Regions from separate parts of the Kineococcus endophyticus genome, predicted to be linked through region 2. Evidence: riboswitches for the same ligand, from Rfam matches in the RefSeq annotation. Region 2 holds a riboswitch; each other region holds the start of a gene.

Region 1 (10,061 bases), on a different contig from region 2:
GGCGACGAGCCCCCCGGCCGTCGTGTCGTGGGCCGGGGACCAGCCCAGCTCGGCGTAGCACTCGTCGGAGGCGACGACGACGTCGTGCTCGCGCGCCCAGGCCACCAGGGCCGCGAGCTCGGCGACCGTCCGGACCGCGCCGGTCGGGTTCGACGGGGAGTTCAGCCACAGCAGCCGGATGCGCGCACCGCCGTCCCAGGCGGTCTGCAGCTCCTCCACGGTGTCCGCCCCCAGCGGCGTCGCGCGGGCCAGCCGGGCCCCCACGTCGTACGTCGGGTAGGCCACCGCGGGGTGGGCGACGGTGTCGCCCGCGCCCACGCCGAGCAGGAACGGCAGCCAGGCCACCAGCTCCTTGGAGCCGACCGTGGGCAGGACGCCGTCCGGGTCGAGGCCGGGGACGCCGCGGCGGCGGGCGAACCAGGCCGCGACGGCCTCGCGCAGGGGCGCGGTGCCGTGCGTCTGGGGGTAGCCGGGGGCGTCGGCGGCCGAGCGCAGGGCGTCGGCGACGACGGCGGGGGTCGGGTCGACGGGGGTGCCGACCGACAGGTCGACGATCCCGTCGGGGTGGGACCGGGCGCGGGCCTTGGCGCCCGCGAGGGAGTCCCAGGGGAAGTCGGGGAGCGAGGCGCCGACCCGGCCGCGGGCCCCGGTCACCGGCTCGTGGCGGGTCGGCGCACTCACGTCAGTGGCCCTCGGCCTGCGGGGGCAGCGCGGTGACGACCGCGTGGTCGGTGTCGATGACGCCCATCTTGGCGGCGCCGCCGGGCGAGCCGACGGTGTCGAAGAACTCGACGTTGGCCGCCGTGAAGGCCGACCACTGCTCGGGGACGTCGTCCTCGTAGTAGATGGCCTCGACGGGGCAGACCGGCTCGCAGGCACCGCAGTCGACGCACTCGTCCGGGTGGATGTAGAGCGACCGCTTGCCCTCGTAGATGCAGTCCACGGGGCACTCTTCGATGCAGGCCTTGTCCTTGACGTCGACGCAGGGTTGCGCGATGACGTAGGTCACGGGATGTCCTCCTCCTCCGGCGGGCGGGCGGCCGGGACGCCCTCCGTAGTATCGCCGACGCCTGCGGCACACCGCACACGCACCACCCCGGGAGAGCAGTGACCGACCCCACGCCCGATGCGCTCGTCCGCCCGCTGACCGTCGGCGGGCGCGTCGTCGTGCGCCACCGGCTGCCCGACGGCTCGGCCACCGACGCCCTCGGGGACCTGCTCGCCGACGACGGGGAGACCCTGCGCATCGCCACCCGGCGCGGGGAGGTCGTCGTGGCCCGCGCGGACGTGCTGGCCGCCAAGCCCGTACCCCCGCCGCCGGCGCGCAAGGGCCCGCCGCACACCGCGGTCGGGACCGAGGACCTCGAACGCGTCATGGCCGAGCACTGGCGCCCGCTGGAGCGCGTCGACCTCGGCGGCTGGCGCCTGCGGGCGAGCGAGGGGTTCACGGGCCGGGCCAACTCGGCCCTGGCGCTCGGGGACCCGGGCCTGCCGCTGCGCGAGGCGGTCGCCGCCGTCGTGGACTTCCACACCGCCCGCGGGCTGCAGCCGCTCGTGGCCGTCGCCCACCCCGACGGCGGGCTGGGCGAGGGCACCGCGCTCGTCGACCTGCTGGCCGCGACCGGCTGGACCGTCCGGACGCCGACGGTCGTGCTGACCGCCGCGACCGACGACCTGCCCGGTGCCGCGGAGGTCCCGCTGCCCGCGGGCCTGCGCGTCGAGACGTCCGCCGAGCCGGACGACGCCTGGCTCGAGCGGTACCACTACCAGGGGCTGCCGACGGTGCCGCCGGCCGGACGCCGCATCCTCGTCTCGGCCGACGAGCAGGTGTTCGTGCGGATCGTCGACACCGGGACGGACGGCGGGACGACGGTGGCGATCGCCCGCGGGTCCCTGTCCCCCGGCTGGGCCGGGGTGACGGCCGTGGAGACGCTCCCCTCGCACCGGCGCCGCGGCCTCGGCCGGCGGGTGCTGGCCGAGGTCGCGGACTGGGCCCGCTCGCGCGGCGCCGCGTCGACCTACCTGCAGGTGCAGGGCGACAACGCGGCCGCGCGGGCGCTGTACGCGGGCGTCGGGTTCACCGTCCACCACGCCTACCACTACCGGGTCGCGCCGCAGCGCTGACGAGCGAACGGGATGTCTGCACGTCGGACCGGGAAAGCGCTCAGAAGACGCTTTTCGGGGCCCGGCGTGCAGACATCCCGTTCGCCACCGGACTACCGACCCGTCTCCTGCGACCGCACCGCCGCGGCGTCCACGGACGCGTGGGTGCCGATGTCCCAGACGAAGGGCGGCTCGGTGCCGTTGACCGACCAGTCCCCCACGATGCGCTGCTTGTAGACCACCGGGTTGTGCGAGGCGACCGTGCGTGCGTTGCGCCAGTGCCGGTCGAGGTCCTTGGCGCGGGACGTGCCGGACGCGCCGAGCGTGTTGAAGAGCAGCGTCGCGGCGCGCGGGACGGTCTCGGACAGGACGACCTGGGCCTGCGCCGTGCGGATCTCGGCCAGCACGTTGGCCTCGCGGTCGGCGTCCGTGCCGGGCAGGTGCGCGGTGTCGGCGGCCCCCTGGACGGCCTGCGCCGCAGCGCGGACGAGGGCGCGGGCCGTGAAGGCGGTCGCGGAGATCTCCCCCACGACCGACAGCACCTGGGCGTCGTTCCGGACGAGCGGGGCGAGGCCGTGGGTGTAGCTGCGGGTGCGGCCGCGCACCTGTGCGCCGGTGTCGCGCTCGACGGCGGCGGCGATGCCGGCGTGCACCGCGAGCAGGACGAGCTGGTAGAGCGCCGTCTGGTAGCGGAACCGGTCGGTGAACGGGGCGACGTCGGCGGCGTCCACCTCGACGTCGTCCAGGACGAGGGTGCCGGTGCCGGTGAGCTGCTGCCCGAACCCGTCCCAGTCGTCGGAGACGCTCGCGCCCTCGGCGTGGACCGGCACGAGGACGGTCACGGTCTCGAAGGAGCCGTCCGGGAGCTCGCGGCGGGCGGTGGCGTCGGTCCAGTCCGCGAAGATCGTGCCGGTCGTGTAGTACTTGCGGCCGCTGACGCTGGTGCGCCCGTCGCGGGTGGTCACGACCGTCTGCTGCCGGCCCGTGACGCCGTCCCCGACCTCGCTCCACGCGTTGCCGACGAGCTCACCGGCGACGACGCGCTCGACCCAGCGCGACCGGTACTCCCCCGCCGGCAGGCTCAGCACCTGCTCGACCCAGGCGATGTGCCCGCGGAACACCTGCGGCAGAGCGGAGTCCGCGGCCGCCAGGTCGACGAGGAGGTCGGCGAACTCGACGAGGTCCAGCCCCTCCCCGCCCTCGGCGACGGGCACCCGCAGCCGGCCGAACCCGGCCTCGAGGAGGTCGCGCACCTGCGCGCGCGGCAGCTCGTGGTCCTGCTCGCGGGCGACGACGCCCTCGGCGAACCGGGCGAAGAGCGGGGCGAAGCGCTCGGCGGCGGACTGGGTGGTGGCGGTCAGCGTGTCGCTGGTCAACGGGGTCTCCTCGGTCGCGGAGGGCCCGGGCGGGGGGCCGGCGGCGCGGGGACCGTTCGTCCTTACCCGTGCCGGAGCACCAGGGTCAGGTCGTCACCCGGGGCACCCCACGACGAGGAGGGTTGCCGGCCAGCGAGCCGGGGCTTCGCGCTGGCGCTCATGACCTGGGAGCAGGAAACCAGACCCTGCCGGTCCGGTTCAAGCGCACGGCCGAACGGGAGCGGTGCACCCCAGCCCCCCGGGGTGCCCCGCTCCCGTGCCCCACTCGCGACGACCGCCCCCCGGAGCTCAGCCCCCCGGCTCCGGTGCCGTCGCGAGGTCCTGCGTCGCGACCGGGACTCCCCTCCGGGTCCCGGTCGCGACGAGCCTTCAGATCCGCCGGTCGGCGGGGTCGCGCAGGTCGATGACCCGCTGCGGGGCAGCCGACGCGTGCTCGGCCTGCGCGGCCTGGAGCACGTCGGTGATCTCGTGGCCGATGAGCTCGTGGCGCTCCAGCAGCGCGTCGCGCAGCGCCTCGACGAGGTGGCGGTGGCGACCGAGCAGCTCGCGGACGGCCTCCTTCTGCTCGCGCAGCAGGTTCTCCACCAGGCGGCGGCCCTCGGAGTCGCCCAGGACGCGGGAGACGAGGTTGCCGTCGGCGAAGGCGCCCTGCTGGACGGCGGCGAAGGACACGAGCGTGCCCGCCATGCCCGCGGAGCCGACCATCTGGGCGGCGACCGACGTCGCCGACTGCAGGTCGCCGGCCGGACCGGTGGAGACGTCGCCGAAGAACAGCTCCTCGGCCACCTGCCCCCCGAAGGCGATCTTGATCATGCCGGCCAGCTCGGTGCGCGAGCGGGTGTAGACGTCCTCGGCGTCACCGTGGGCGAGCAGCCCGAGGGCGCTGGCGCGCTTGACGATCGTGAGGATCTCCAGGCGCCGCTGCGGCGCGACGAGCCACGCGACGGCGGCGTGCCCGGCCTCGTGGGTCGCGATGAGGCGCGCCTCGTGGTCGGTGTAGGCGACCGGCTGGCCGAGGCCGACCTCGGTGACGAGCCGGGCGTGCTCGACGTCGGCCCAGCTCATGCCGTCGCCGCCGCGGCGGACCGCGTTGACGAGGGCCTCGTCGAGCAGGTTCTCGATCATCACCGGCGAGTAGCCGTTGGTGATGCCGGCCAGGGCGTCGCGGCGCTCGGCCTCGTCGAGGGGCGCCTCGTGGGCCTTGCGGGCCAGGAAGTGGTCGACGAGCTGCCGGCGACCGGCCTTGTCCGGCAGACCGAAGGTCATGCGGCGGTCGAAGCGGCCGGGGCGCAGCAGCGCCGGGTCGAGGGCGTCGGCGCGGTTGGTCGCGGCGATGATCAGGACCTCGACGGGTTCGCCGACGGGACGCTGGAGCCGGCGGTCGGCGGGCAGGAACCGGTTCACCGTGTCGACGAACCAGCCGTGCAGGCGCTCGGACGTCGTGGGCTCGTCGAAGGACTGCATCTGCACGAGCAGCTCGTTGACGACGCCGCTGGCACCCTCGCTGGAGGCGAGCCGTTCGGTCTGCAGCGCAGCGTGTCCCGTCGCGGGAGCGGTACCCGGCAGGGACATGGGCAGGTTGGTGAGGCCACCGCAGCCCATGACGCTCGCGGTCGTGGCGGCGGTCATCGAGCTCATGCCGCCGCGGGCACCGGCGATCGCGTCGATCTCCTCGATGAACCCGATGGCGCCGCCCTCGCGGCGGGCGGCCTTGCGCAGGGCCTTGAAGTAGGAGCGCACCTTGCGGGCCGTCGCGCCGTACCACATGGACTGGAAGCTGGTCGCGGAGACGAAGAGGAACGGGACGCCCGCCTCGCGCGCCATGGCCTTGGCCATGTGCGTCTTGCCCGTGCCCGGCGAGCCCTCGAAGAGGAGGCCGCGGCGCGGACGGCCGCCCATGCGGCTGCGGAAGGTGCGCGAGCCGAGGAACAGGTCGAGGCTGCGCTCGACGTCCTCCTTGACGGGGTCCAGGCCCTTGACGTCGTCGAGGGAGACGTCGATCTGCTCGGGCCGGTACACGACGTGCGGCGAGCGCCCGGAGACGAGGGTCTGGCCGAGCATCAGCGCGATCATGAAGGCGAAGAAGACGCCGATCATGAGGTACAGGGGGTCGACGGCCGGCAGGTCCGGGACGAGGGACCCGCCGGTGGCCAGGCGGACGTCGAGGACGAGCAGCGCGGCGAGCACGACGAGCAGCAGCGTCCGGGTGCGGCGGCGGCGGTTGCGCTCGCGCAGCCGGCCGACGTCGGCGCTGTCGCGGCCGGCGCGGGGTGCGCCGTGACGGGCGGGCTGCTCGGACGTGCGCCGGGCGTCGGGGGCGCGCAGGACGTGGGCCACGGGCCGCTCCTCCTCGGATCACGCCCGGCGGGTTCCGGACGTGGGTCCAGCCAACCCCGGCCCCTCACGCACGGCCACCCACCGTGACGCGTTCGGACGATCGCGTTCACCCGCCCGGAGCAACGGAACGTGTCGAACCGATCACCCGGCGCACGACGCCGCGGTGTGCTAGCGCCGCGTCACTCCGCGGGGGCGACGCCGGCGAACAGGTCCGTCTCCCGACCGTCGGCGTCGAACGGCCCCGAGGCCACGCCGTGCCGCAGGCGGAAGTGCTCGGTCGGCCAGACCGGTTGCGGCACACCGTTGGACAGGCGCATGACGGGCACGTCGGCGTCGAGGTCGAGCTCGACCTGGGTGGCGTGGGCGCGCAGCGCGGCGAGCTTGGCGGGCAGCTGTCCCGTGCCGTCGACCACCGTCGTGACCTCCCCGTCGGGCACGACGACGCTCGGCAGCGTCCCGTCGGGGTCCCCGGCGCCCGCGGCCCCGGTCCCGGCGAGGGCGCGCAACGCCACCCGGACGGCCGACTCGGGCTGGACGATCTCGTAGACCTTCGCGACCTGCCACGGCACCGTCCCGTCGTGCTGGTCACCCGCCGCCAGCACCAGGGCGCGCACGGTGGCCTCGTGCACCCGGACGTGGTCGGGGTGGCCGTACCCGCCGCCCGGTTCGTAGGTGACGACGACCTGCGGACGCACCTCGCGCACGACGGCCGCGACCTGCGCGGCGACCTCGTCGGGGTCGGCCGCCGTGAGCGCCCGCGGGTCGACCTCCCCGCCGTCCACCGTCGTCGACGCGGCCTGCCCCGGCGCGAGCCAGACCATGCCCGAGTCCCGGTACCCCGAGCCGTCGGGACGCGTCAGGAAGCGGTGGTCGGTGACCCCGAGGGCCTCCATCGCCGTCGCCAGCTCGTGCGTGCGGTGCTCCCCCAGGGCGTCGGGGTCCAGGTGGGCGAGCTCGGCCGGGATGACCTCCCCCAGCTCCCCGCGGGTGGCCGTGAGCAGCGTGACGCTCGCTCCCGCCTCGGCGTAGCGCGCCATCGTCGCGCCGGTGCCGATCGTCTCGTCGTCCGGGTGCGCGTGGACGAGGAGGATGCGCCGGGGCTGGTCCAGGGCGTCCATCGCCGCGAGCGCCTCGGGGTCGAGCTCCCCCAGCGCGTCCTCGACGACGTCCGCCGCGATCTCCAGCGGGTCGCGCCCCGCCACCGCCGCCCCGGCGTCGTCGGGCCGTTCGGGAGGTGTCGTCGTCATGTCCCCATCCTGGCCCGGTAGCCCCCCGCCCGCGATCACACCCGCCGCGCCGCAGCCCCGAACGCGCAGAGCCCCGCGAGCACGGGGCTCGCGGGGCTCTGCGGAGGCGTCAGGGCGTCAGCTGCGCTTGGCCTTGGACGTGGCGCGAGCGCGCTGGGTCTGGTCCAGCTCGACCTTGCGGATGCGCACGGCCTCCGGCGTCACCTCGACGCACTCGTCCTCGCGGCAGAACTCCAGGCACTGCTCGAGGGACAGGTGGCGCGGCGGGATGAGGCGCTCGAACTCGTCGGACGTCGACGAGCGCATGTTGGTGAGCTTCTTCTCCTTGGTGATGTTGACGTCCATGTCGTCGGCGCGGGAGTTCTCCCCGACGATCATGCCCTCGTACACCTCGGAGGTGGGCTCGATGAACATCTGGCCGCGCTCCTGCAGGTTCGTCATCGCGAACGCAGTGGCGACACCGGCGCGGTCGGCGACGAGCGAGCCGGACTGGCGGGTGCGGATCTCGCCGGCCCAGTGGTCGTACTGCGCGAACAGCGCGTGCGCGATGCCGGTGCCGCGGGTGTCGGTGAGGAACTCGGTGCGGAAGCCGATGAGCCCGCGGGAGGGGACGTAGAACTCCATGCGCACCCAGCCGGTGCCGTGGTTCGTCATCGTCTCCATGCGGCCCTTGCGGGCGGCGAGGAGCTGGGTGATCGGCCCCAGGTACTCCTCGGGGGAGTCGATCGTCAGGTTCTCGAAGGGCTCGAGCGTCTTGCCGTTCTCGTCCTTGCGCAGGACGACCTGCGGCTTGCCGACGGTCAGCTCGTAGCCCTCGCGGCGCATCTGCTCGACGAGGATCGCCAGCGCCAGCTCACCGCGGCCCTGGACCTCCCAGGCGTCGGGGCGCTCGGTGGGCAGGACGCGGATGGACACGTTGCCGACGAGCTCGGACTCGAGGCGGTCCTTGACCAGGCGCGCGGTGACCTTCGAGCCCTTGACCCGGCCGGCCAGCGGCGAGGTGTTGGTGCCGATGACCATCGAGATGGCGGGCTCGTCGACGGTGATGAGCGGCAGCGGGCGCGGGTCCTCGGGGTCGGCGAGGGTCTCGCCGATGGTGATGCCCTCGATCCCGGCGACCGCGACGATGTCGCCGGGGCCGGCCTTCTCGCCGGGCACGCGGCTGACGGCCTCGGTGACGAGCAGCTCGGTGATGCGCACGCGCTCCATGGACCCGTCGTGCTTGCACCACGCGACGGTCTGGCCCTTGACGAGCTCACCGGAGAACACGCGCAGCAGCGCGAGGCGGCCGAGGAACGGGGAGGCGTCGAGGTTGGTGACGTGCGCCTGCAGCGGCGTCTCGGGGTCGTACGTCGGCGCCGGGATGGTGTCGAGGATCGTCTGGAACAGCGGGACGAGGTCCTCGGAGTCCGGCAGGCCGCCGTCCTCGGGCTGGGTCAGGGACGCACGGCCGTTCTTGGCCGAGGCGTAGACCACGGGGACCTCGAGCAGCTTGTCGGCGTCGATGCCCTCGACGTCGGCGGCCAGGTCGAGCAGGAGGTCGTACGTCTCCTCCACGACGGCGGCGATGCGCGCGTCGGGGCGGTCGACCTTGTTGACGAGGATGACGACGGGCATGCCGGCCGCGAGCGCCTTGCGCAGCACGAAGCGGGTCTGCGGCAGCGGGCCCTCGGAGGCGTCGACGAGCAGGACGACGCCGTCGACCATGGACAGGCCGCGCTCGACCTCACCACCGAAGTCGGCGTGGCCGGGGGTGTCGATGATGTTGATGGTCATGCCGCCCTCGGGAGCACCGGGGCCGGCGTACCGGACCGAGGTGTTCTTCGCGAGGATGGTGATGCCCTTCTCGCGCTCGAGGTCGCCGGAGTCCATGACGCGGTCGGCGACGTCGGAGCCCGCGCGGAACGCGCCGGACTGCCAGAGCATCGCGTCGACGAGCGTCGTCTTGCCGTGGTCGACGTGGGCGACGATCGCGACGTTGCGCAGGTCCTCGCGGGTGCTCAGGGGCATCAGGTTCTCGATCCGCTTCTCGTGGTCTGGTCGTCGGCTCCGCGACGGGCTCCACCCCGCTGCGCAGTCGAGAGCGCGGCCGGGCCGGGAGGGGTTGACACCACAGTCTATCCGCGCCCTCCGGCCCCCGGGACGGGCGCGCGGTCCTTCACTCTTGAACGACCCTCTGACCTGCGGAAACGCTCGTCCGGTAGTCCGTTCTGATCATCGCCGGGTGGCCCGGACGAGCCATTCCGTGCCACCCTCGCCCTCATGTCCGCACCGCCTGAGCACCGAACCGGCACGTCGTCCACCCCCTCACCCGGCCCCGCCGGAGCAGCCGGACGTCCACCCGTCGACAAGCGGACGTTCGCGGTCGCCGCGGGCGTGGTGGTCCTCTTCCTGATCGTCGGCGCCGTCTGGCCGACCCAGCTGAAGTCCGGCGCGGACGCCGTCCTGCAGGTCGTCGTCGGCGACTTCGGCTGGGCCTTCGTGCTGGGGGCGACGGGCTTCGTCGTCCTCGCCCTCGTCCTGGCCTTCAGCCGCTTCGGCCGCATCCGCCTCGGCCGCGACGAGGACCGCCCCGAGCACTCGCGGGCGTCGTGGATCGCGATGATGTTCTCCGCCGGCATGGGCATCGGCCTGATGTTCTACGGCGTGACCGAGCCCGTGACCCACCTCATGACGGTCCCGCAGAACGACCAGACCCCCGGCTCGCAGGCCGCCGCCACCGAGGCGATGAACTACTCGCTCTTCCACTGGGGCCTGCACCCGTGGGCGATCTACGCCGTCGTCGGGCTCGCCCTGGCGTACTCCAGCTACCGCAAGGAGCGCGCGGGCGGCTTCTCGGCGGCCTTCGCCCCCCTGCTGCGCGGCCGCCGCGGCAAGAGCGCGGCGCGCGTCATCGACGTCTTCGCGATCTTCGCGACGCTGTTCGGCTCGGCGGTCAGCCTCGGCCTGGGCGCGGCGCAGATGAACGGCGGCCTCACCGAGGTCTTCGGCATCGCCA
Region 2 (10,061 bases):
GGCTGGCCCCAGCTGACGCTCGCGGACCGCATCGAGGTGGCCGACGGGGTCGTGTCGGTGCGGCGTGAGACCTCCACCGACGTCGAGGAGCTCACGGCCCCGACGCCGGCTGTGCTGTCCGTGACCGACCAGGCGTTCCGCGCCCGCTTCCCGAACTTCAAGGGGATCATGGCTGCGCGCAAGAAGCCCGTGACCACGTGGACGTTGGCCGACCTGGACCTGGCGGAGTCCGCGGTGGGTCCGGCCGGCTCCGCCACGCGCGTCGTCCACGCCGTCGAACGCCCCGAGCGGCCCGACCGCGTCCTCGTCACCGGGGACGCCGAGACGGTGCCCGCCCTGGTGGACTACCTGTCGCAGAAGGGTTTCGCGTGAGCGAGCAGGAGAACCGCGCGGCCGGCCGGGTGGCCGTCCTCGTCGACCACCTCGACGGCGCCGTGCGCCCGACGGCGCTGGAGCTGCTGACCCTGGCCCGCGGTCTCGGCCTCGAGGTCCACGCCGTGTGGGTGGGGTACTCGGCCCCCAGCGCCGAGCTCGCCGCCCACGGCGCGGACGCCGTCCACGAGGTCGCGGTGGACGGTGCCGACGCGCAGCTGACGGCGTCCGTCGTCGACGCCCTGCAGACGGTCCTGCCCGCGATCGGCGACGTCGGGCTGCTCCTCGTCCCGTCCACGTTCGAGGGGCGCGAAGTGGCCGCCCGGCTCGCGGTCCGCACCGGCGCGGGTGTCGTCACGGGCGCCTCGGGCGTGGCCTTCGAGGACGGCCGCTGGACCGCGCACAAGTCCGTCCTGGCCGGTGCCTGGGACACGGCCTGCGCCGTCACCGGGCCGCTCGCCGTCGTCGCCGTCGCCCCGCACGCCGTGCAGGCGGTCGCGCAGGACGGTGCCGCGGAGCCGTCCGTCGTCCGGCACACGGCCGAGGCGTCGGCCGCGGCCCGGGCGGTGACCGTCGTCTCGCGCACGCGCCGTCCCACGAGCGAACGGCCCCCGCTGGCCGAGGCCGAGGTGGTCGTCGTGGGCGGCCGCGGCGTCGAGGGGGACTTCTCCGGCGTCGAGGAGCTCGCCGACGTGCTCGGCGGTGCCGTCGGTGCGACGCGCGTCGCCACGGACGAGGGCTGGATCGGGCACGAGGCGCAGGTCGGGCAGACGGGCGTCACGATCTCCCCGCGCCTGTACGTGGGGCTCGGCGTCTCCGGTGCCGTCCACCACAAGGGCGGGATGGCGGCGTCCGCGACGGTCGTCGCCGTGAACAGCGACCCCGACGCCCCGATCTTCGAGTTCGCCGACTACGGGATCGTCGGGGACCTCACCGAGGTCCTGCCGGCCCTCACCGCCGAACTCCGCCGCCGTCGCGGCTGACCCGGTCGTCGAGGCGGCCCCGCGCCCGGTTCCCGGGCGCGGGAGGGCCTCAGGCCGACGTCGGCGCGAAACCCTGCAGGTTCTCGCCCAGCCAGTCCAGGGCCTGCGGGACGAACCCGGCCCAGATGCTCGTGCGGTGCCCGCCCTGCTGCTGGGTCACCATCGTCACCTGCAGCGGCCCGTGCGCGGCCGCGGCCAGGGCCGACGTCGACGGCCAGGACAGCGAGTCGCTCTTGGAGGCCAAGGCCCACACGCGCACGGCGGGCGGGCTGACCTTGGCCAGGGTCACGAGGTCGAGCCGCTGCCCCGCGGGGCTGTTCAGCGCGAACGGCTTCCACGACCCGAAGTTCGGCCTGAAGTACCCGCCGAAGGAGATCGTCGCCCCGAACCGGTCCGGGTGCAGCATCGTCATCTGGTTGGCGCACCACGCGCCCATCGACAGGCCCATCGTCGCCCAGGAACTGGCCGTGCGGGCGGCCTGGTAGTGGCTCTCGACCCAGTCCGGGACGTCCTTCGACATCCACGTCTCCAGTTGCGGCTCACCGGGTCCGCCGTTCACGCACTCCGTGTCGCGGCCCGCGGGGATCTCCAGGTCGGGGAACACCAGGATGGGCGACACGATCTGCCGGCGGGCGACGGCGCCGTCGACCGAGGGCATGACGTCCATCGCCTCCAGCCACTGCTGCGGGGTTCCCGGGTAGCCGTGGAAGGCCTCGATGACGGGGTACCCGCCCGCCGGGGCGGGTGCCTTCCCGTACCCGGCGGGGAGCATGACGAGCACCGTCCCGGTGACGCCGGACGCCGGTCCGGGCACCTGCGCGCGGAACACGCGGCCGTCGTAGCCCGCGATCTGCTCGGCCTTCGGGTCGCTCACGGTCGTCGTGCCGCCGGTGCCCCCGCCGGACGTCGTCGTGGTCGTGGCGGACTGCGCGGACTGGATGCCGAGGAGGTCGTCCCAGTCGGAGTAGAGGCCGAACTTGGAGTTCACGACGAGGAACACGGCCACGAGGACGGTCAGGTTGACCGCGATGAGCGAGGCCGCCCGGCCCAGCAGCGCCAGCACCCCCCGCCGCGCCAGCAGCCTCCAGCCGACGACGATCGCGACCAGTGCCGCGCACGCCACCCCGATGGCCACCCACTGGGTGACCGGACTCGACAGACCCACCGTGGAACTCCCCCCGTACCTGCGAACGCCGGTGGGCGTTCCTCCCGATCATGGGGGAGTGAGGGACCGGGATGGCGCGTTCTCAGCGGATGTTCGGTGAACGTGTGGCGCGCTCGGAGGACAGGGCCGTGAGCACGGCGTCCGCGATGGCCCGCTGGCCCTTCGCGTTCGGGTGGTCCCCGTCGTCGGCCAGCAGCGGCGTGGGGTCCAGGCTCCCGTCGTCGCCGTGGAAGACCTGCCGCAGGCCCACGAACGTGACCCGGGCGCCCTTCGCGTCCACGGCGGCCTGCAGCTGGTCGTCGAAGGAGTCCGTCAGCTGGTCCTGCACGGCCTGTTCGGCGGGCGTGTACTCCTGGTCGGCGACCGCCCCGTCGAGCCCCACGGCCCAGTAGTCCAGGACGACGACCCGCGCCCCGGTGGGCACGATGCGGTCGACGGTGGCCGAGACCGTGGCGACGGCCTCGGCGGCGGCGCTGTCGACCTGCGCCTCGTCCGGCAGTGGGTCCGAGCCGTCGGCGAGGTCGGCCAGGTCGTTGGCGCCGGCCTCGAGCAGGACGACGTCGGTGGCGGAGAAGTCCGACAGGTCGTCCTCGACGGTGGCCGCGACGTCGTCGGACGTCGCGCCGTCCTCGGCGAGCTGCTCGAGCCCCACGCGCTGCCCGGGGGCCGCCAGGTCCGCCGCCACGAGGACGGGGAACGGCGAGCAGTCGCACTGGGCCCCCGTGGGGACGGAGTCGCCGAGGGAGACGACCCGCGTCGGGCGCAGGGGCCCCTCGGCACGCGCGCCGCCCGCGGCCGCGACCGTCTCCTCGGGCAGGGAGGCGGCCATGCTGCCCAGCAGGAGCAGCACGACGGCGCCGAAGCGGAGAGGTCTCACGCTCCGCACTGTGGCATCACCACCTGTGATCGACCCGTGAATCGGGGGAGGGACGGACCGGACCCGGCACCCTCGATGGTCGGCCCACCGGCCCCGTCGCGCCAGCCCGGGACCCCCCGACGGGGGCCACGGCGGCCGGGCGGCCGGACCCGCCACCCACCCGCCCGTGTTGCGGTACCCGGTGCGGGGTGGGGTACGTTCGCCGCAGCCATCCAGAGCGACCGAGAGACCTGGCTCGTCGACGTCGCAGCAACCATCCCGTCCCCGACGTGGGGCGGGACAGGTGCTTCCGCCAGGACCGATGGGAGATCTCGTGAGCGCCCTGCAGTCCCCCGACGTCCGCACCCGCCCGGCGGCCCGCACGGCCCGCCGTCGTGCGGCCCTCGGCAGCTTCGTCGGCACCACGATCGAGTGGTACGACTACTACCTCTACGGGACGGCGGCGGCGATCGTGCTCGGCCCGCTGTTCTTCCCCGACGTGGGCGGGGCCGTCGGTGTCGTCGCGGCGTTCGCCACCTACGCCGTCGGCTTCCTGGCCCGCCCGCTCGGCGGGGCCGTCGCCGGGCACGTCGGCGACCGGGTGGGCCGCAAGGCCGTCCTCGTCGCCTCCCTCCTCGTCATGGGCGTCTCCACGACCGCCGTCGGCCTGCTGCCGACGCACGCCCAGATCGGCGTCTGGGCTCCGGTCCTGCTCGTGCTGTGCCGTCTGCTGCAGGGGTTCTCGGCGGGCGGGGAGTGGGGCGGGGCCGTCCTGCTGGCCGTCGAGCACGCCCCCACGGGACGGCGCGGGTTGTTCGGTGCGATCCCGCAGACGGGCTCGGCCGCGGGCATGGTGCTGGCCAGCGGCGGGTTCTGGCTGACCCGCTCCCTCACCGACGACGACGCGTTCCTGGCCTGGGGGTGGCGGCTGCCGTTCCTGGCCAGCGCCGTCCTCGTCGTGGTCGGCCTGCTCATCCGGCTCAAGGTCACCGAGTCGCCCACCTTCGCCGCGGTCCGCGACGCCGAGGCGACCGCCCGCCGCCCGGTGGCGGAGGTCCTGCGCACCAACCGCCGCGGCGTCCTCGTCACGACCGGGATGCGGCTGGGGCAGAACGGGTCCTACGTCCTCTACACCGTCTTCGCGCTCAGCTACCTCGGCAGCGAGGTGCGTGCGGACGGGGCGGACGTGGGGTTGCTCGCGGTGCTCGTCGCGTCGGTGCTGAGCCTGGCGACGACCCCGTTCTGGGGGTGGTTGTCCGACCGCGTCGGCCGCCGCCCCGTCTACCTGGCCGGGTCGGTGCTGACGGCTGTGTTCTCCGTCCCCGCGTTCCTGCTGTTCGACACGGGGTCCACGGCCCTCGTCGTCGGGGCGGTCGTCGTCGCCGTCAACCTCGGCCACGACAGCCAGTACGGCGCCCAGGGCGCGTTCTTCGCCGAGCAGTTCGACGACCGGACGCGCTACAGCGGCGCGTCCCTGGGGTACTCGATCGGGGCCGTCCTGGGTGGGGGCCTGACCCCGCTCGTCGCAGCGTCGCTGCTGGCCGCCGGCGGGGGTTCGCCCTGGCTCGTCGCCGGCTACCTGACGTTCCTGGCGGTCCTCACGACCGTCGCCGCCGCCTGCACGCGCGAGACCGCGCACGAGCCCCTGGAGGGTCCCACCCCGTGAAACCGCTGCGCCTCAACGCCTTCGCCATGGCCTGCGTCGGGCACCAGGCCGCCGGCCTGTGGAGCCGGCCGGAGGACCGCAGCGCCGACTACCGCACGCTGCGGCACTGGACCGACCTCGCCCGGTTGCTCGAGCGCGGCGGCTTCGACGCGCTGTTCCTCGCCGACGTCCTCGGCACCTACGACGTGTACGGCGGGTCCCGCGATGCCGCCGTCCGCGCCGCGGCGCAGGTCCCCGTGAACGACCCCCTCGCGGCGGTGTCGGCGATGGCGGCGGTCACCGAGAACCTCGGGTTCGGCCTCACCGTCACGACGACGTACGAGCAGCCGTACTCCCTCGCTCGCCGGCTCACGACGCTCGACCACCTCACCGAGGGCCGGATCGCCTGGAACGTCGTCACGGGGTACCTCGACTCCGCCGCCCGCAACCTCGGGTTCACCGCCCAGGTCGCCCACGACGAGCGCTACGACGTCGCCGAGGAGTACCTCGAGGTCTGCTACAAGCTCTGGGAGGGGTCCTGGGAGGACGGCGCCGTCGTCCGCGACGCGGCCCGCGGCGTCTACGCGGACCCGGCGAAGGTGCACGACATCGCCCACCACGGCCGGTACTTCGACGTGCCCGGCGCGTTCCTGTGCGAACCCTCCCCGCAGCGCACGCCCGTCGTGTTCCAGGCCGGTTCCTCCCCGCGCGGGCAGGAGTTCGCGGCCCGCCACGCCGAGTGCGTCTTCGTCATCGCCCCGACCGCCGCGATCGCCCACCGCTCGGTGGACTCGCTGCGCCGCAAGGTGGAGGAGGCCGGGCGTGACCCCCGGTCCGTCGCCGTGTACGCGGGCCTGACCCCCGTCGTGCGCAGTTCCGACGCCGAGGCCCACGCCCTGCTGGCCGACCTGCGCGAGCACGCCAGCCGGGAGGGCGCGCTCGCCCTGTTCGGCGGCTGGACCGGCGTCGACCTCGCCGGGGCCGCGCCGGGGGACCGGCTGCAGCACGTCACGACCGACGCGAACCGCTCGGCGCTGCGCAGCTTCACCGACGACCCCGACCGGGACTGGACCGTCGACGACCTCGCGCAGTTCGTCGCGGTGGGCGGACGCGGCCCGGTGCTCGCGGGCTCGCCGCAGACCGTCGCCGACGAGCTGGAGGCCTTCGCCGAGGAGGCCGACGTCGACGGGTTCAACCTCATGTACGCGACCATGCCCGGCACCTTCGCCGACGTCGTCGACCACCTCGTGCCCGAGCTCGCCCGTCGCGGCCGGACGGCGCCGCCTCCACCGCCCGGGACGACGCTGCGCGAACGCCTCGGCACCGGCGACGGCCCGCGCCTCGCGGCCGCCCACGCCGGAGCCGGGTACCGCCGCCCCTGACGGGCTCCCCGTCAGGCGGTGTCGCGCACCGCGAGCACCGCGCAGTCGTCCTCGGAGTTCGCCACGTGCGCGGTGACGAGCTCGCCGAGCAGCGTCTCCAGCGGTTCGGTGTGGGTGCGCTCCAGGCTCGAGCGCAGCACGAGGATCCCGTCCCCGACGTCGCGGCCGCGGCGCTCCACGAGCCCGTCGGTGTAGAGGACGAGCGTCGCGCCGGCCGGCCACTCCCGGACGTGGTCGTGCCGGGGCCGCCCGGGCGCCACGCCCAGGGGGAGGTCCGGGTCGGCGAGCAGCACGGTGCTGTGCCCCTGCGCGTCGACGAGCAGCGGCGGGGGGTGCCCGGCCGTCGTCCAGTGCACCTGCCGCCCCGGCCCGGGCGGGTCCAGCCGCACGACGGCCATGGTCGCCAGCGTCAGGTCGCCGAGGGCGTCGAGCACGTGGTCGAGCCGGTGGACCAGCGCCGCCGGGTGCTCCTCGGGGTGGTCGACGGCGAGCGCCCGGAACATCGACCGCACCCGGCCCATGCGGGCGGCGGCCTCGATGTCGTGCCCGGCGACGTCACCGATGAGCAGCAGCACCCCGCCGTCCGGCAGGGCGATCGCGTCGTACCAGTCGCCGCCGACCTGCTCGTCCGTGGGTGACCACGGCAGGTAGCGGCTGGCCAGCTGCAGACCGGGCAGCGCGGGCAGCTCCGGCAGCATCGCGGCCTGCAGGGTGTGGGCGACGTCCCGGCGCTCGCGGTAGAGCTGCGCGCGGCGGGCGGCCTGGGCGGTGGCGTCGGCGACGGCCGTCACCAGGACGGCCTCGTCCTCGCGCAGGCTCCGCTCGACGTCCCAGGCGATGGTGAGGGCACCGATCCGGAAGCCCCCGGAGATCAGCAGCGGCAGCACGACCCCGGAGCGCAACCCGGTGCGCCGGTAGGTGTCCGCCGCGTCGGGGAAGGCCTCCAGCAGCTGGTCCAGCCGGTGGAACACCAGGGGCTTGCCGGTGCGGGCGACGCGGTGGGCGGGGGAGTCGACGTCCAGCGGGAGCCGCAGCCAGCGCTGCTCGGTGTCGTCGTCGAGCTGCCCCAGCGCGGGGGTCGTGAGGAACGGGCCCTCGATCATCGACACCGTCGTGTAGCTGGCGTCGAGGTCCTGGCGCATGAGGTCGCGGACGGCCAGGGCCACGTCCTCGACGCTGTCCGTGGCGGCCAGCGCGGTCGCCAGCCCGAGGAGGGTCGCGTCGCGACGGCCGGTCTGGTTCCTGGTCGAGGACGTCGTCGTCCGCGTCCCGCTCGCCTCCACCCGCGCCGTCCCGCCCCCCGCTGAGTCCTGCGCGCCGCCTCGGCGCCGCCTGAGAGTCACTCACAGTCCGGTGCCGTCACGCAACCACTGGATGGGCCGACCCGGTCCTACAGTCGGCGCGTGCCTCTCACCCTCGAGCAGGTCCTCGCCCTCGGTGCGACCTGCGCCGTGATCATCCTCGTCCCCGGCCCGAGCGTGCTGTTCATCGTGGGACGTGCGCTCGCGCACGGCCGGTCGACGGCGCTGCTGAGCGTCCTCGGCAACTCCCTCGGCAGCCTGCTCGCGGCGCTCGTCATCGCGGTCGGTCTGGGCCCCGTGCTGCAGCGGTGGGACGTCGTGCTGGAGGTCGTGAGGATCGCGGGCGCCGCCTACCTCGTGTGGCTGGGCGTGCAGGCCCTGCGCGGGGCCCGGCACGCCGGTCCCGCGCCCGCCACCGCCCCCGGCGGTGCGCCCGTGGCCGCCCGGCCGCAGCGCGCGCTGCGCGACGGTGTGGTCGTCGGGGTCAGCAACCCCAAGGTGTTCGTCATGTTCGCGGCCGTCCTGCCGCAGTTCGTCGAGCCGGCGGCGGGCTCGGTCCCGCTGCAGATGGCCCTGCTGAGCCTCGTCCCGGTCCTCATCGGGCTCGTCTGCGACAGCGGGTGGGGCCTGGCGGCCGCGCGCGTGCGGACGGCGTTCGTCGGGCGGCCGTCGCGGTTGCGGACGGTCACGCGGGTCGGGGGAGTCTCGATGATCGGTCTCGGCGTCGTGACCGCCGTGACCGGCCGCCACCGCTGACCCCCGACCACCACCCTGCGGAACGCGCGGGCGGGGTGCGGCGTTCAGCCTGACGAGACTCACCCGGGGGAAGGGACGGCATGCACCGGCACCACAACGGCGTCAAGACGGCCGTGCTCTTCGGCGCGATCTGGGCCGTGCTGCTGCTCATCGGGGGTCTGCTGGCGTCCTCCTTCCGCGCGCCGGTGATCCTGCTGGTCTTCGTCCTCATCGGGGTCGGGACCTCGGCCTACGGCTACTGGAACTCCGCGACGCTCGCCCTGCGCGCCATGCGCGCGCGGCCGGTCTCGGAGGCCGAGCAGCCGGCGACGTACCACATCGTGCGCGAGCTGTCGACGACGGCTCGGCAGCCGATGCCCCGCCTGTACGTCTCGCCGACCATGGCCCCCAACGCCTTCGCGACGGGACGCAACCCCGAGAACGCAGCGGTCTGCTGCACCGAGGGCATCCTGCAGATGCTGGACGAGCGCGAGCTGCGCGGCGTCCTGGGCCACGAGCTCATGCACGTCTACAACCGCGACATCCTCACGAGCTCGGTCGCGGGTGCCCTCGCCGGGATCATCACCTCGGTCGCGCAGTTCGGGCTGTTCTTCGGCTCGATGCTCGGCGGCGGCCGCGACGAGGACCGGCCGAACCCCCTGGCGATGCTGCTGCTCTCGCTCATGGCCCCGCTGGCCGCCACCGTCATCCAGCTCGCCATCTCCCGCACGCGCGAGTACGACGCGGACGAGGACGGCGCCAAGCTGACGGGGGACCCGCTGGCCCTCGCCTCGGCGCTGCGCAAGCTCGAGCTCGGCACCCGCCAGCTGCCGCTGCCGCCCGAGCGCGAGCTCGTGAACTCCAGTCACATGATGATCGCGAACCCGTTCCGCGGGCAGGGGGTGGCGAAGCTCTTCGCCACCCACCCGCCCATGGCCGAGCGCATCGCCCGGCTCGAGGCCCTCGCCGGCTACCGCCGCTGAGCGCTCAGCCCAGCCGGCTCTCCAGCCACGTCCGGAACAGCGGGACGATCGGCCCGCCCGGGTCCTTGCCCGCCACGTGGTTCGCGCCGGGGACGAGCTGCTCCTCGACGGTGTCGCCGGCCGCCCGGACGGTGTCGCAGAAGAACTCCGTCTGCGACACCGGGACGACCTCGTCGGAGGTGCCCGCACCGGCCCACAGCGGCATCCCGTACGGCGCGCGCCGCGAGGGGTCGCCGATCGTGAAGCGGTCGGGGACGTCGGTGGGGGAGCCGCCGAACAGCCCGGCGACGTTGGCGTCCTCGCCGTAGGCGACCGAGGGGTGCAGGACGCCGGACAGCGACGCGGCGAGCGCCGGGACGACCCGCGGGTCCGCGCCCGGAGCGCCCTGCGGCAGTCCGCGGCGGGCGGCCGCCCACATCGCCAGGTGGCCGCCGGCGGAGTGCCCGACGAGGCAGATCCGGTCCTGCGGCAGCGAGAACTGCGTGGCCGCGACGGTCGCGAGGTCGACGGCCGTGGCGGTGTCCGTGAACGTCGAGGGCCAGCCGCCGCCGTCCCCGTACCCCCGGTAGTCGACGTTGAGGACGGGGTACCCGCGCCCGACCATGTCGCCGACGAGGTCGTTGATGTCCCGCCGGTCGT
Region 3 (10,061 bases), on a different contig from region 2:
GCGGGAGCGTCGGCATCGCGCCCCTGGGCCTGACGCTGCTCGCGGTCCTGTCCGCCCGTCGCGCGGTCCGGATGTGGCGGCGCGACCAGGTCGAGTCCGAGCGCGAGGTCCCCTTCGGTCGCGCCCTCGGCGTCTTCACCGCCTGCTACGGCGTCCTGGCCCTGCTCATCGCCCTCGTCTCGCGCAGCGGCGTCGGCGCGGCCGGGCTGGTGTCCTCGCTGCTCGGGGGCTGCCTCGTCGGCGGGACCGGCGCGCTCGTCGCGCTGTGGCCGCACCGGCCCCCGGTGCCCGCGTTCGCGGCCGCCGTCGGCCGCCCCGCGCTCACCGCCGGCCTGGTCCTCCTGGGCGTCGGTGCCCTCGGGACGGCCCTCGCGCTGGTCCACGGCCGTGCCGACGTCCTGGCCCTGCACCAGGCCCTCGACCCGGGCGTCCTCGGCGGGGCCCTGCTGACCCTGGGACAGGCCCTGCTGGTGCCGACCTTCGCCGTGTGGGCGACGGCCTGGACGAGCGGCACGGGCTTCGCCGTCGGGACCGGGACGTCGGTGGCCCCCGGTGGCACGTCCCTGGAGGTCCTGCCGACGCTGCCCGTGCTGGGAGCGCTGCCCGCCCCCGGCCCGACGCCCGGCCTGGCGTGGGCGGCGGTCGCGGTCCCCGTCCTCGTCGGGGCCGGCGCCTGGTGGCTGCACGCCCGCCGCGCCCCCGCGGTCGCCGGGCTGCTGCGCCGGTGCGGCGCCGCGCTGCTGGCCGGGCTCGCGGCCGGGGCCGGGGTGGCCGTCCTGGCCGCCTTCGCCTCCGGGCCGCTCGGCCACGGCCGCATGAGCCAGGTCGGCCCAGACGCGCTGCTCACCGGAGCCGTCGTGGCCGGCGAGGTCGCGGCCGGGGCCGTCCTCGCCGTCCTGCTGACCCGGGCCTGGCGGGCCTGGCGCGGGACGAGGCTCGTCGTGACGCTGCCCGACACCGTCGCCGCGCGCCGCCGCGGGGAGGAACCCCCGAAGCTGCTGGGGGAGTAGCCCCTCAGCGTTCCGGCTGCGGTGCCCCCGCGGGCGGGGTGAAGACCGCCAGCACGGCTCCGTGCGGGTCCGCGAGGAGCGCCATCCGGCCGTACTCGCTGTCGTGGGCGGGGGTTACGACGGACCCGCCCGCGGCGGTCGCGGCCTCCACCGCGGCGTCCACGTCGGCGACGCCCACGTACACGAGCCAGCCGGGCGCCGAGCCCCACAGCGGCCCGATCCCGCCGACCGGGTGCGGGGCGTCGGGCGCGGTGACCGTGCCGTAGTCCTCGAACAGCGACGTCCACGTCCACCCGAGGACGGCCGCGTAGAACGCCGTCGACGCCGCCGGGTCGGCCGAGCGCAGGTCCTCCCAGGCGAGGCCACCGGGACCGTTCACCCAGTCCGCGCCCCCGCCCTGCAGCAGCCCGACCTGCGCGCCCGTGGGGTCGGCGACGACTGCGGCGCGGGTGCCCTCACCTCCCCACGGCTCCCGGACGACGCGGCCGCCCGCGTCCCGCACCCGCGCCAGCGCCGCGTCGAGGTCGTCGACGGCGACGTGCAGCGTCCACCGCGCGGGCTCGTCGGACCGGGCGAGGCCCGCGGCCGCGTGCCCCTCGACCGTCGCGACGCGCGACCCGTCCGGGCCGGGCGGGGCCGTCGCCCAGCCCACGGTGGCGGCGTAGAAGGCGGCGGACGCCTCCGGGTCGGGGGTGTCGAGGTGCGCCCAGCACGGCACACCGGCGGGCCAGGGACGGGTGCGCAGGGGCATGGGCCGAGTCTGGCCCCGCGCCGCCGTGCGGGACCAGGGGCGGCCGGCGGCTAGAGTCCGTGCACGTGCCTGCCGGTGACCCCGCTCCCGAGTCCGCAGCCCCCGCGGCTCCCGTGCGGGTGCTGGTCCTCGCCTCCGGGTCCGGGTCGACGCTCCAGGCGCTCCTCGACTCCCCGGACCGCGGCGTCCTGTGGCAGGTCGTGGCCGTCGGCTCCGACAAGCCCGGCGTGACCGCGCTCGACCGCGCCGCGCGGGCCGGGGTCGAGACGTTCACCGTCGCCCCCGCGGACTTCGCCGACCGACCCGCCTGGGACGTCGCCCTCGCCGCCGAGGTCGCCCGGTACGAGCCCGGGCTCGTCGTCCTCGCCGGGTTCATGCGCATCCTGGGCGCCCCCTTCGTCGACGCCTTCGCCGGCCGCACGGTCAACACGCACCCGGCCCTGCTGCCGTCGTTCCCCGGCGCGCACGGCGTCCGCGACGCCCTCGCCCACGGCGTGAAGGTCACCGGCTGCACCGTCCACCTCGTCGACGCCGGCGTCGACACCGGACCGATCCTCGACCAGGCCGCCGTCCGGGTCCTGCCCGACGACGACGAGGCGAGCCTGCACGAGCGCATCAAGACGGTCGAGCGCGAACTCCTCACCCACGTCGTGAGCCGGCTGGCCCACGAGCTCACCCACCCCGAGAGGACGGCACCCCGCTGATGGACCCCCAGGCCACGAAGGTCCCCGTGAAGCGCGCGCTGGTCAGCGTCTACGACAAGACCGGTCTGGAGGAGCTCGCTCAGGGCCTGCACGCCGCGGGCGTCGCCCTCGTCTCCACCGGGTCCACCGCGACCCGCATCGCCGCGGCCGGCGTCCCCGTGACGCCCGTCGAGGAGCTCACCGGGTTCCCCGAGTGCCTGGACGGCCGGGTCAAGACGCTGCACCCCCGCGTGCACGCGGGGATCCTCGCCGACCGCCGGCTGCCCGACCACGTGCGTCAGCTCGCCGAGCTCGACGTCGAACCGTTCGACCTCGTCGTCGTGAACCTGTACCCCTTCGCCGCCACGGTCGCCTCCGGCGCCGCCTACGACGAGGTCGTCGAGCAGATCGACATCGGCGGCCCGTCGATGGTCCGCGCCGCCGCCAAGAACCACCCCAGCGTGGCCGTCGTCGTCGACCCCGCCCGCTACGGCGACGTCCTGACCGCCGTCGCCGACGGGGGTTTCGACCTGACCGCGCGCCGCCGGCTGGCCGCGGCCGCGTTCGCGCACACCGCGGCCTACGACACCGCGGTCGCGACCTGGTTCGCGCAGCAGACCCTCGACGCCGACGACGCGGGCTGGCCCGCCGTCGCCGGGGTCGCGCTCGAGCGCACCGACGTCCTGCGCTACGGCGAGAACCCGCACCAGCAGGCCGCCGTCTACGCCGACCCGACCGCCGCGCCCGGCATCGCCCAGGCCGTCCAGCTGCACGGCAAGGCCATGTCCTACAACAACTACGTCGACGCCGACGCCGCCCTGCGCGCCGCGTACGACCTGTCCGGCCCGGCCGTCGCCGTCATCAAGCACGCCAACCCGTGCGGCATCGCGACCGGCACGGACGTCGCCGACGCCCACGCCAAGGCCCACGCCTGCGACCCCGTCTCGGCCTACGGCGGGGTCATCGCCGCCAACCGCGTCGTCACGCGCGCCATGGCCGAGCAGGTCGCCCCGGTGTTCACGGAGGTCGTCATCGCCCCCGGGTTCGAGCCCGAGGCGCTGCAGGTGCTGCAGGAGAAGAAGAACGTCCGCCTCCTGCAGCTGCCCGAGGGCTACGGCCGGGCCGCGCAGGAGTGGCGCCACGTCTCCGGTGGGGTGCTCGTCCAGGACCTCGACGCGGTCGACGCCGACGGCGACGACCCGGCGGGCTGGACCCTGGCCGCCGGGGAGGCGGCCTCGCCCGAGGTGCTCGCCGACCTCGAGTTCGCCTGGCGCGCCGTGCGGTCCGTGCGGTCCAACGCGATCCTCCTGGCCAAGGACGGCGCCTCGGTCGGCGTCGGCATGGGCCAGGTCAACCGCGTCGACTCCTGCCGCCTCGCCGTCGACCGCGCCGGAGCCGACCGGGCCTCCGGCTCGGTCGCGGCCTCCGACGCGTTCTTCCCCTTCGCCGACGGCGCGCAGATCCTCCTCGACGCCGGCGTGCGGGCGATCGTGCAGCCCGGCGGGTCGATCCGCGACGCCGAGGTCGTCGAGGCCGCGACGAAGGCCGGCGTGACGATGTACTTCACCGGCGCCCGGCACTTCGCCCACTGACGGACGGGTGGACGTCGTGGCCGGCACCGAGCAGGTTCCCGCACCGCGCAACGCGGTCCTGCTGACCCTGGTCGGCGGGATCGTCGCGGCGCTGGCGCTCACGCTGCTCGCCGGCCCGACGGTCGGCGGGGTCCTGCTCGGCACCGACCTCGCCGTGGCCGCCGTCCTGCGGCTCGTCCTCCCGGTGCGGATCGCGGGTGCGCTCGCGGTCCGCTCCCGGGCGGTCGACGTCGCCATGCTGCTCGTGCTGGCCGTGTCGTGCCTGGTCCTCGCCGGGGTCGTGCCGACCCCGGTCTGAGGACCCCCGGGTGAGTGCCCCGGGTCAGTCCGCGTCGAGCGGCAGGAGCACGTCCTTCACGTCCGCGTTCGTCGCGAGGTACTCCTGGACCGCGGGGTCCTGGAACGTCGCGACGAGCGCCTTGATGTTGTCCGAGTCCTTCCACCGCGACCCGATGGTCAACTGCCCGGCGAACTCGTCGGGGGCGGTCGGGGCGAAGATCTGCTGCTCGATCGGGATCTTCGCCGCCAGGTAGTACTCGGTGTAGCCGACGGCCGCGTCCAGGTCGGGCAGCGCGCGGGACTGGGCGCCGAAGTCCAGCAGCGTGAAGTTCAGGTTCTTGGGGTTGGTCGCGATGTCGTCGACCGTGGCCTTCCCGACGTCCGTGCCCGGCTTCAGCGTGATGAGCCCGGCCTTCTGCAGGACGAACAACCCCTGCGACTCGTTGGCGGGGTCGGAGTACAGCGAGACCGTCCCGCCGTCCGGGATGTCCTGCGGGCTCCTCCACTTCGCCGACCACAGGCCGAAGCCCCAGCGGAACACCGGCGTGGCGGCCTCCTCCCGGAAGTCGGGGTTCGCCTGCAGGACCTGCCCGAGCCAGAGCTTGTGCTGGTAGATCGTCCCGGCCACCTCGCCGTCGCTGACGGCCCGGTTGATGGTGTTCGAGTCGGCGAGCGCCTTGAACGCGACCGTGATGCCGTGCTTGGGGGCGACGTCCTTCGCGATGAACTCGATGAGGGCCTCCTCGCGGGCGTTGCCCTCGGCCGTGGCGACGTACAGCGTCGCGCCCGCCTGGGTGTTCGCGGTGGCGTCGCCCCCGAGGCGCGGGACGACGATCGCGGCGGCGGCGCCGAGCAGGACCACGGCCCCGCCGGCGACGAACGGCCAGCGCCGCCGCTTGCGGATCTCGAAGCCGTGGTCGTCGGTGGTGGGTTCGCGGGTCTCAGTGGACAAGGGTCTTCTCCGGGTTCTGGGTGGTGTTCTGCGTGGTGTTCTGCGTGGTCTTCTGAGGGGTGTTCCGGGGGAGGGTGCGCGTGGGGGCCGAACGGCGGCGCGTGCGCGGATCGGCCGCGCGGGCCAGGGCGTCGCCGGTGAGCTGGACGAGGGCGACGAGCGCCACGAGGACGACGATGGTCGCGATCATCACGGCGTGGTCGAAGCGCTGGTACCCGTAGGTGACGGCGACGTAGCCGATGCCGCCGGCGCCGATGGTCCCGGCGATCGCGGAGTACTCGATCATCGCGATGGTGTTGATGGTCAGCCCGCCGATGATGGACGGCGTGGCCTCGGCCAGCTGCACGGTCGTGACGACCTGCAGCGGAGAGGCTCCCGAGGCCTGCGCCACCGTGACGAGGTGCGGCGGCACCGAGCGCAGGGAGTTCTCGACGATGCGCGCGAAGAACGCCGTGCCGGCCAGGACCATCGGGACGACGGCGGCGCGGATGCCGATGTTCGTGCCGGTGACGAACCGGGTGAACGGGACGAGCGCGGCCATCAGCACGAGGAACGGCAGCGACCGGCCGGTGCTGACGACCCAGGACAGGACGGTGTGCGCGGCCCGGTGCTCGAACAGCCCGCCGGGGGCGAGGTTGTGCACCAGGACGCCGATCGGCACGCCGAGCAGGACGACGATCGTCATGACGATGCCGACCGTGAGCAGCGTGTCGAGGAGCGCCGGCGCGATGAGCGCGGGGATCTGCGCCAGCGGGGTGTCGAGGTCCGAGGCGGCGGCGACGCTGAGCGGGATCACACGAGGTCCAGTTCTCGAGGGGTGGTCGCCGGGGTGGTCGCCGGGGTCTGCGCGTGCAGGCCGCGGCGGTCGAGGGCGGCGGTGAGGGCGGTGGGGTCGACCATCGCGGGGACGCCGAGGGTGGCGTGCCCGACGGTGCGTCCGGCGACGGTCCCGACCGACGCCCCGAGCAGGGCGAGGTCGTGGCCGAGTTCGCGCGAGGCCGCGGTGAGCCAGTCGGCCGGGACGTCGTCGCCGCGGTAGTGGACCTCCCAGACGACCAGACCGCCCGCGTCGCCCACGCCGCGGCGGGGCAGCAGCGCCGCCCCGACCGGGGAGGCCGGGTCGCGCAGCACGTCGAGCAGGGGTGCGGCCTCGACGATGCGTCCGTGGTCCAGGCGGGCGACGGCGTCGGCCACGTCCACGACGGTGTCCATCTCGTGGGTGATGAACAGGATCGCCAGGCCGAGGTCGTCGCGCAGTTCCCGCAGCAGACCCGTGATCGACGCCGTCGCCTGCGGGTCCAGCCCGGACGTCGCCTCGTCGGACAGCAGCACGCCGGGGCGCAGGGCGAGGGCGCGGGCGATGCCGACGCGCTGACGCTGCCCACCCGACAGTTCGTGGGGGTAGCGGTCGGCCAGCCCGGCCAGCCCGACCCGCTCGAGGAGCTCGGCGACGCGCCGCTTCCGGTCCCGGGGGACGACGCCGAGGTAGCGCAGGGGGAGTTCGACGTTCTGCGCGGCCGTGCGGCGGGTCTGCAGACCGTCGCTCTGGAAGATCGTCCCGATGCGGCGCCGCGCCTCCCGCAGCCGCTCCGCGCCGAGCTGGGTGAGGTCCTGGCCGCCGACGACGACCGACCCCGACGTGGGCCGCGTCAGCAGCGTCACGCACTGGGCGAGCGTGCTCTTCCCGGCACCGCTGGGCCCGACGACGGCGGTGATGCTGCCGGCGGGCACGGTGAGGTCGAGACGGTCGAGGACCGTCGTGGCGTGCGGGGGGTCCCCGTACGTCTTGGTGAGGTGGCGCAGTTCGATCACGACGACTCCTGGGCAGGGGGTCCAGCAGGGGGTCCAGCAGGGGGTCCAGCAGGGGGTCCGGCAGTCCGGGCAGGGGGGATCGCGGGCCCGGCGGGTGCGCCGGGTCCGGACGGGGGGCGAGCAGAGGGGTGCGCTCAGCGGGAGCGGGGACAGGCCTTCGACACGGGAACTCCAAGTTCGTCCTTGCCCGCACCACCTGCGGACCTGGTCCTCACCCGGAGCACCCCGTGACGAACCAGGGTTGCCGGCCAGCGAGCCGGGGCTTGACGCTGGCGCTCATGACCTGGGGGGACTCTGACAGCCGTCCGAGATCGTCGTCAAGCGGTTCCGGACGATCGGCGTCCGGAAAGGGTTCTCCGGCATGCGTTGCGCCGCAACGGTCCGAGTCCAGGTTCCGAAAAGCGGCGGCCGCTCCGGGGTGGGGGAGGAGGTACGCTGCGGTGGATCCCATCCAGAGCGGCTGAGAGACCTGGCTCGACGACGCCGCAGCAACCCCCCGGGGGTGCTACCGCCAGGTCCGATGGAGGACGCGCCGCGATGCCCCTGCACGAGCCCCTGAAGTTCGCCTACTGGGTCCCCAACGTCTCCGGTGGCCTCGTCGTCTCGACGATCGAGCAGCGCACGAGCCACGACCCGGCCTACAACGTCGAGGTCGCCAAGGCCGCCGAGCGCGTGGGGTTCGAGTACGCCCTGACCCAGGTGCGCTACCTCGCCTCCTACGGCGCCGACGCCCAGCACGAGTCGACCTCGTTCTCCCTGGCCCTGCTCCTGGCGACCGAACGCCTCAAGGTCATCGCCGCCGTCCACCCGTTCTTCTGGCACCCCGGTGTGCTCGCCAAGTTCGCCGCGACCACGCAGGAACTCACCGACAACCGCCTGGCGCTGAACATCGTGTCCGGCTGGTTCAAGAACGAGGCGACACAGCTCGGCGTCACGTGGCACGAGCACGACGACCGCTACAAGCAGTCCGAGGAGTTCATCGAACTGCTGCGCGGGGTGTGGAGCGAGGACGGCTACAGCCAGTCCGGCGACTTCTTCAACGCCACCGACATCACGTTCCGGCCGCAGCCGAAGGTCGCCCCGGAACTGTTCCAGGGCGGGAACTCCAGCGCCGCACAGGCCATGGCCGGCCGTGTGAGCGACTGGTACTTCATGAACGGCAAGTCCCTCGCCGGCGCGGCCCAGGGCGTCCGCGAGGTCTCCGCCCTCGCCGCCCAGAACGGCCGCACCGTCCGCTTCGGCCTCAACGGCTTCGCCCTCGTGCGCGACACGCGCGAGGAGGCCGAGGCCGTGCTCGAGGAGATCATCGCCAAGGCCGACCGCACCAAGGTCGAGGGCTTCGGCGCCGCCGTCCAGGAGGCGGGGAACTCCACGAAGGACGGCAAGGGCATGTGGGCGGACAGCGAGTTCCGCGACCTCGTGCAGTACAACGACGGGTTCCGCACCGGCCTCGTCGGCACCCCCGACGAGGTGGCGCGCCGTGTCCTGGCCTACCGGCTCGTGGGCGTCGACCTGCTGCTCCTGGGGTTCCTCCACGTCAAGGAGGAGGTCGAGGCGTTCGGCGAGCTCGTCATCCCGCGGGTGCGCGAGCTCGAGGCGCGCCTGGCCGCCGGGGAGGACCTGCAGCTCGGCGCCGAGCTCGACGAGGCCGTCGTCGCGGCGACGCAGCCCGTCCCGGCCTGACCCGCCCGTGCCGGGGAGGGGGACGGCTGTGCCGCGCGCTCGCGCTGTGCGGTCCGTCCCCCTCCTCGCGCTGCTGCTGGTGAGCGCCTGCTCCGCACCGGCGCCCGCGGCCCCGGGACCCTCGACGTCGAGCCCCCTGTCGAGCGCGACCCCTTCCACCCCGTCAGTGCAGCCGTCGTCACCCTCGTCCGTGCCGTCGTCCGCGGAGGCGTCCCCGGTGGCGTCGACGGTGGCGTCGGCGACCGGCGCCGTGACGCCGAGCCCGACCACCCCGTCCAGGGCCCCGGTGGTGCGGGCGGGCGCTCCGGTCGTCGTGCTGGACCCCGGGCACAACGGCGGCAACGCCGCCCACCCCGCGGTCGTGGACGCTCTCGTCCCGGCCGGCGGCTTCGAGAAGCCCTGCAACACCACCGGCACCGAGACCGACGTCGGGTACCCCGAGCACGCCTTCACCTTCGACGTCGCCCAGCGGACTGCGGCCCTGCTGCGCGCCCGGGGGACCACCGTCGTCCTGACCCGCACCGACGACACCGGTGTCGGTCCGTGCGTCGACGAGCGCGCGGCGGTCGCCAACGACGCCGGCGCCGCCCTCGCGGTGTCGATCCACGCCGACGGCGCACCCGCGGACGCCACCGGGTTCCACGTGGCCGAACCCGCGCTCGCCCCCGACGGCGGCAACCGCGCCGTCCTGGACCCGTCCGACGTGGCCGCGCGCGACCTGCTCCCGGCCTTCGCCACGGCGACGGGCCTGCCCCGGGCGGACTACCCGGGGAACCTCGTCGAGCCGGGCCTCACCCGGCGCTCCGACCTCGCCGGGCTGAACCTCGCCCGGACCCCGGCGGTGCTGCTGGAGGCGGGCAACATGCGCAACGCGCGGGAGGCGGCGCAACTGAGCGACCCGGCCTTCCGGCAGCGCGCCGCGGAGGGGATCGCCGCGGGTGTCGCGGCCTTCCTTGCGCGCAGCACCCCGTGAGACGGCTTACGGTGCGGGGGTGACCCTCGCTCCCGCCGACCCGACCGTCGAACTGGTCGTCCTGCTGACGGAGGACGGCACGCCCTGCGGCACGGCGCCGAAGGCGGACGTGCACCACACCAGCACCCCGCTGCACCTGGCCTTCTCCTGCTGGATCGTCGACGGGGCGGGCCGGACGCTGCTGACCCGCCGCGCGGCCGTGAAGCGGACGTGGCCCGGCGTGTGGACGAACTCCTTCTGCGGCCACCCCGGCCCGGGGGAGGAACCCGCCGACGCGGTGGCCCGGCGTTCGGTGCAGGAGCTCGGCGCCCCCGTCACCGACGTGC

What was found. Region 2 has a riboswitch for S-adenosylmethionine ahead of AB1207_RS05400 (MFS transporter). Riboswitches for the same ligand answer to the same signal wherever they lie in the genome.
Region 1: it holds a riboswitch for S-adenosylmethionine, as region 2 does, so the genes downstream of both, AB1207_RS15980 (acyl-CoA dehydrogenase family protein) here and AB1207_RS05400 (MFS transporter) in region 2, are expected to answer to the same signal.
Region 3: it holds a riboswitch for S-adenosylmethionine, as region 2 does, so the genes downstream of both, sfnG (dimethylsulfone monooxygenase SfnG) here and AB1207_RS05400 (MFS transporter) in region 2, are expected to answer to the same signal.

The regions. Positions count from the first base shown of each region.
Region 1 covers NZ_JBFNQN010000011.1:20,057-30,117, reverse strand. Annotated here, with positions in the region: gene dapC (succinyldiaminopimelate transaminase) at 1-681, opposite strand, end outside; gene fdxA (ferredoxin) at 683-1,009, opposite strand; gene AB1207_RS15985 (GNAT family N-acetyltransferase) at 1,108-2,124, shown strand; gene AB1207_RS15980 (acyl-CoA dehydrogenase family protein) at 2,217-3,479, opposite strand; SAM riboswitch class IV at 3,533-3,644, opposite strand; gene AB1207_RS15975 (AAA family ATPase) at 3,849-5,816, opposite strand; gene mshB (N-acetyl-1-D-myo-inositol-2-amino-2-deoxy-alpha-D-glucopyranoside deacetylase) at 5,996-7,063, opposite strand; gene typA (translational GTPase TypA) at 7,181-9,073, opposite strand; gene AB1207_RS15960 (BCCT family transporter) at 9,326-10,061, shown strand, end outside.
Region 2 covers NZ_JBFNQN010000003.1:251,254-261,314, forward strand. Annotated here, with positions in the region: gene AB1207_RS05380 (electron transfer flavoprotein subunit beta/FixA family protein) at 1-372, shown strand, start outside; gene AB1207_RS05385 (electron transfer flavoprotein subunit alpha/FixB family protein) at 369-1,355, shown strand; gene AB1207_RS05390 (alpha/beta hydrolase) at 1,405-2,520, opposite strand; gene AB1207_RS05395 (SGNH/GDSL hydrolase family protein) at 2,603-3,397, opposite strand; SAM riboswitch class I at 3,603-3,705, shown strand; gene AB1207_RS05400 (MFS transporter) at 3,699-5,042, shown strand; gene AB1207_RS05405 (LLM class flavin-dependent oxidoreductase) at 5,039-6,403, shown strand; gene AB1207_RS05410 (PP2C family protein-serine/threonine phosphatase) at 6,415-7,686, opposite strand; gene AB1207_RS05415 (LysE family translocator) at 7,807-8,460, shown strand; gene htpX (zinc metalloprotease HtpX) at 8,541-9,422, shown strand; gene AB1207_RS05425 (alpha/beta hydrolase family protein) at 9,427-10,061, opposite strand, start outside.
Region 3 covers NZ_JBFNQN010000007.1:23,110-33,170, forward strand. Annotated here, with positions in the region: gene AB1207_RS11025 (cell division protein PerM) at 1-1,010, shown strand, start outside; gene AB1207_RS11030 (VOC family protein) at 1,015-1,761, opposite strand; gene purN (phosphoribosylglycinamide formyltransferase) at 1,821-2,465, shown strand; gene purH (bifunctional phosphoribosylaminoimidazolecarboxamide formyltransferase/IMP cyclohydrolase) at 2,465-4,036, shown strand; gene AB1207_RS11045 (DUF3017 domain-containing protein) at 4,053-4,334, shown strand; gene AB1207_RS11050 (MetQ/NlpA family ABC transporter substrate-binding protein) at 4,359-5,267, opposite strand; gene AB1207_RS11055 (methionine ABC transporter permease) at 5,257-6,060, opposite strand; gene AB1207_RS11060 (methionine ABC transporter ATP-binding protein) at 6,060-7,079, opposite strand; SAM riboswitch class IV at 7,254-7,363, opposite strand; SAM riboswitch class I at 7,524-7,606, shown strand; gene sfnG (dimethylsulfone monooxygenase SfnG) at 7,617-8,762, shown strand; gene AB1207_RS11070 (N-acetylmuramoyl-L-alanine amidase) at 8,980-9,735, shown strand; gene idi (isopentenyl-diphosphate Delta-isomerase) at 9,755-10,061, shown strand, end outside.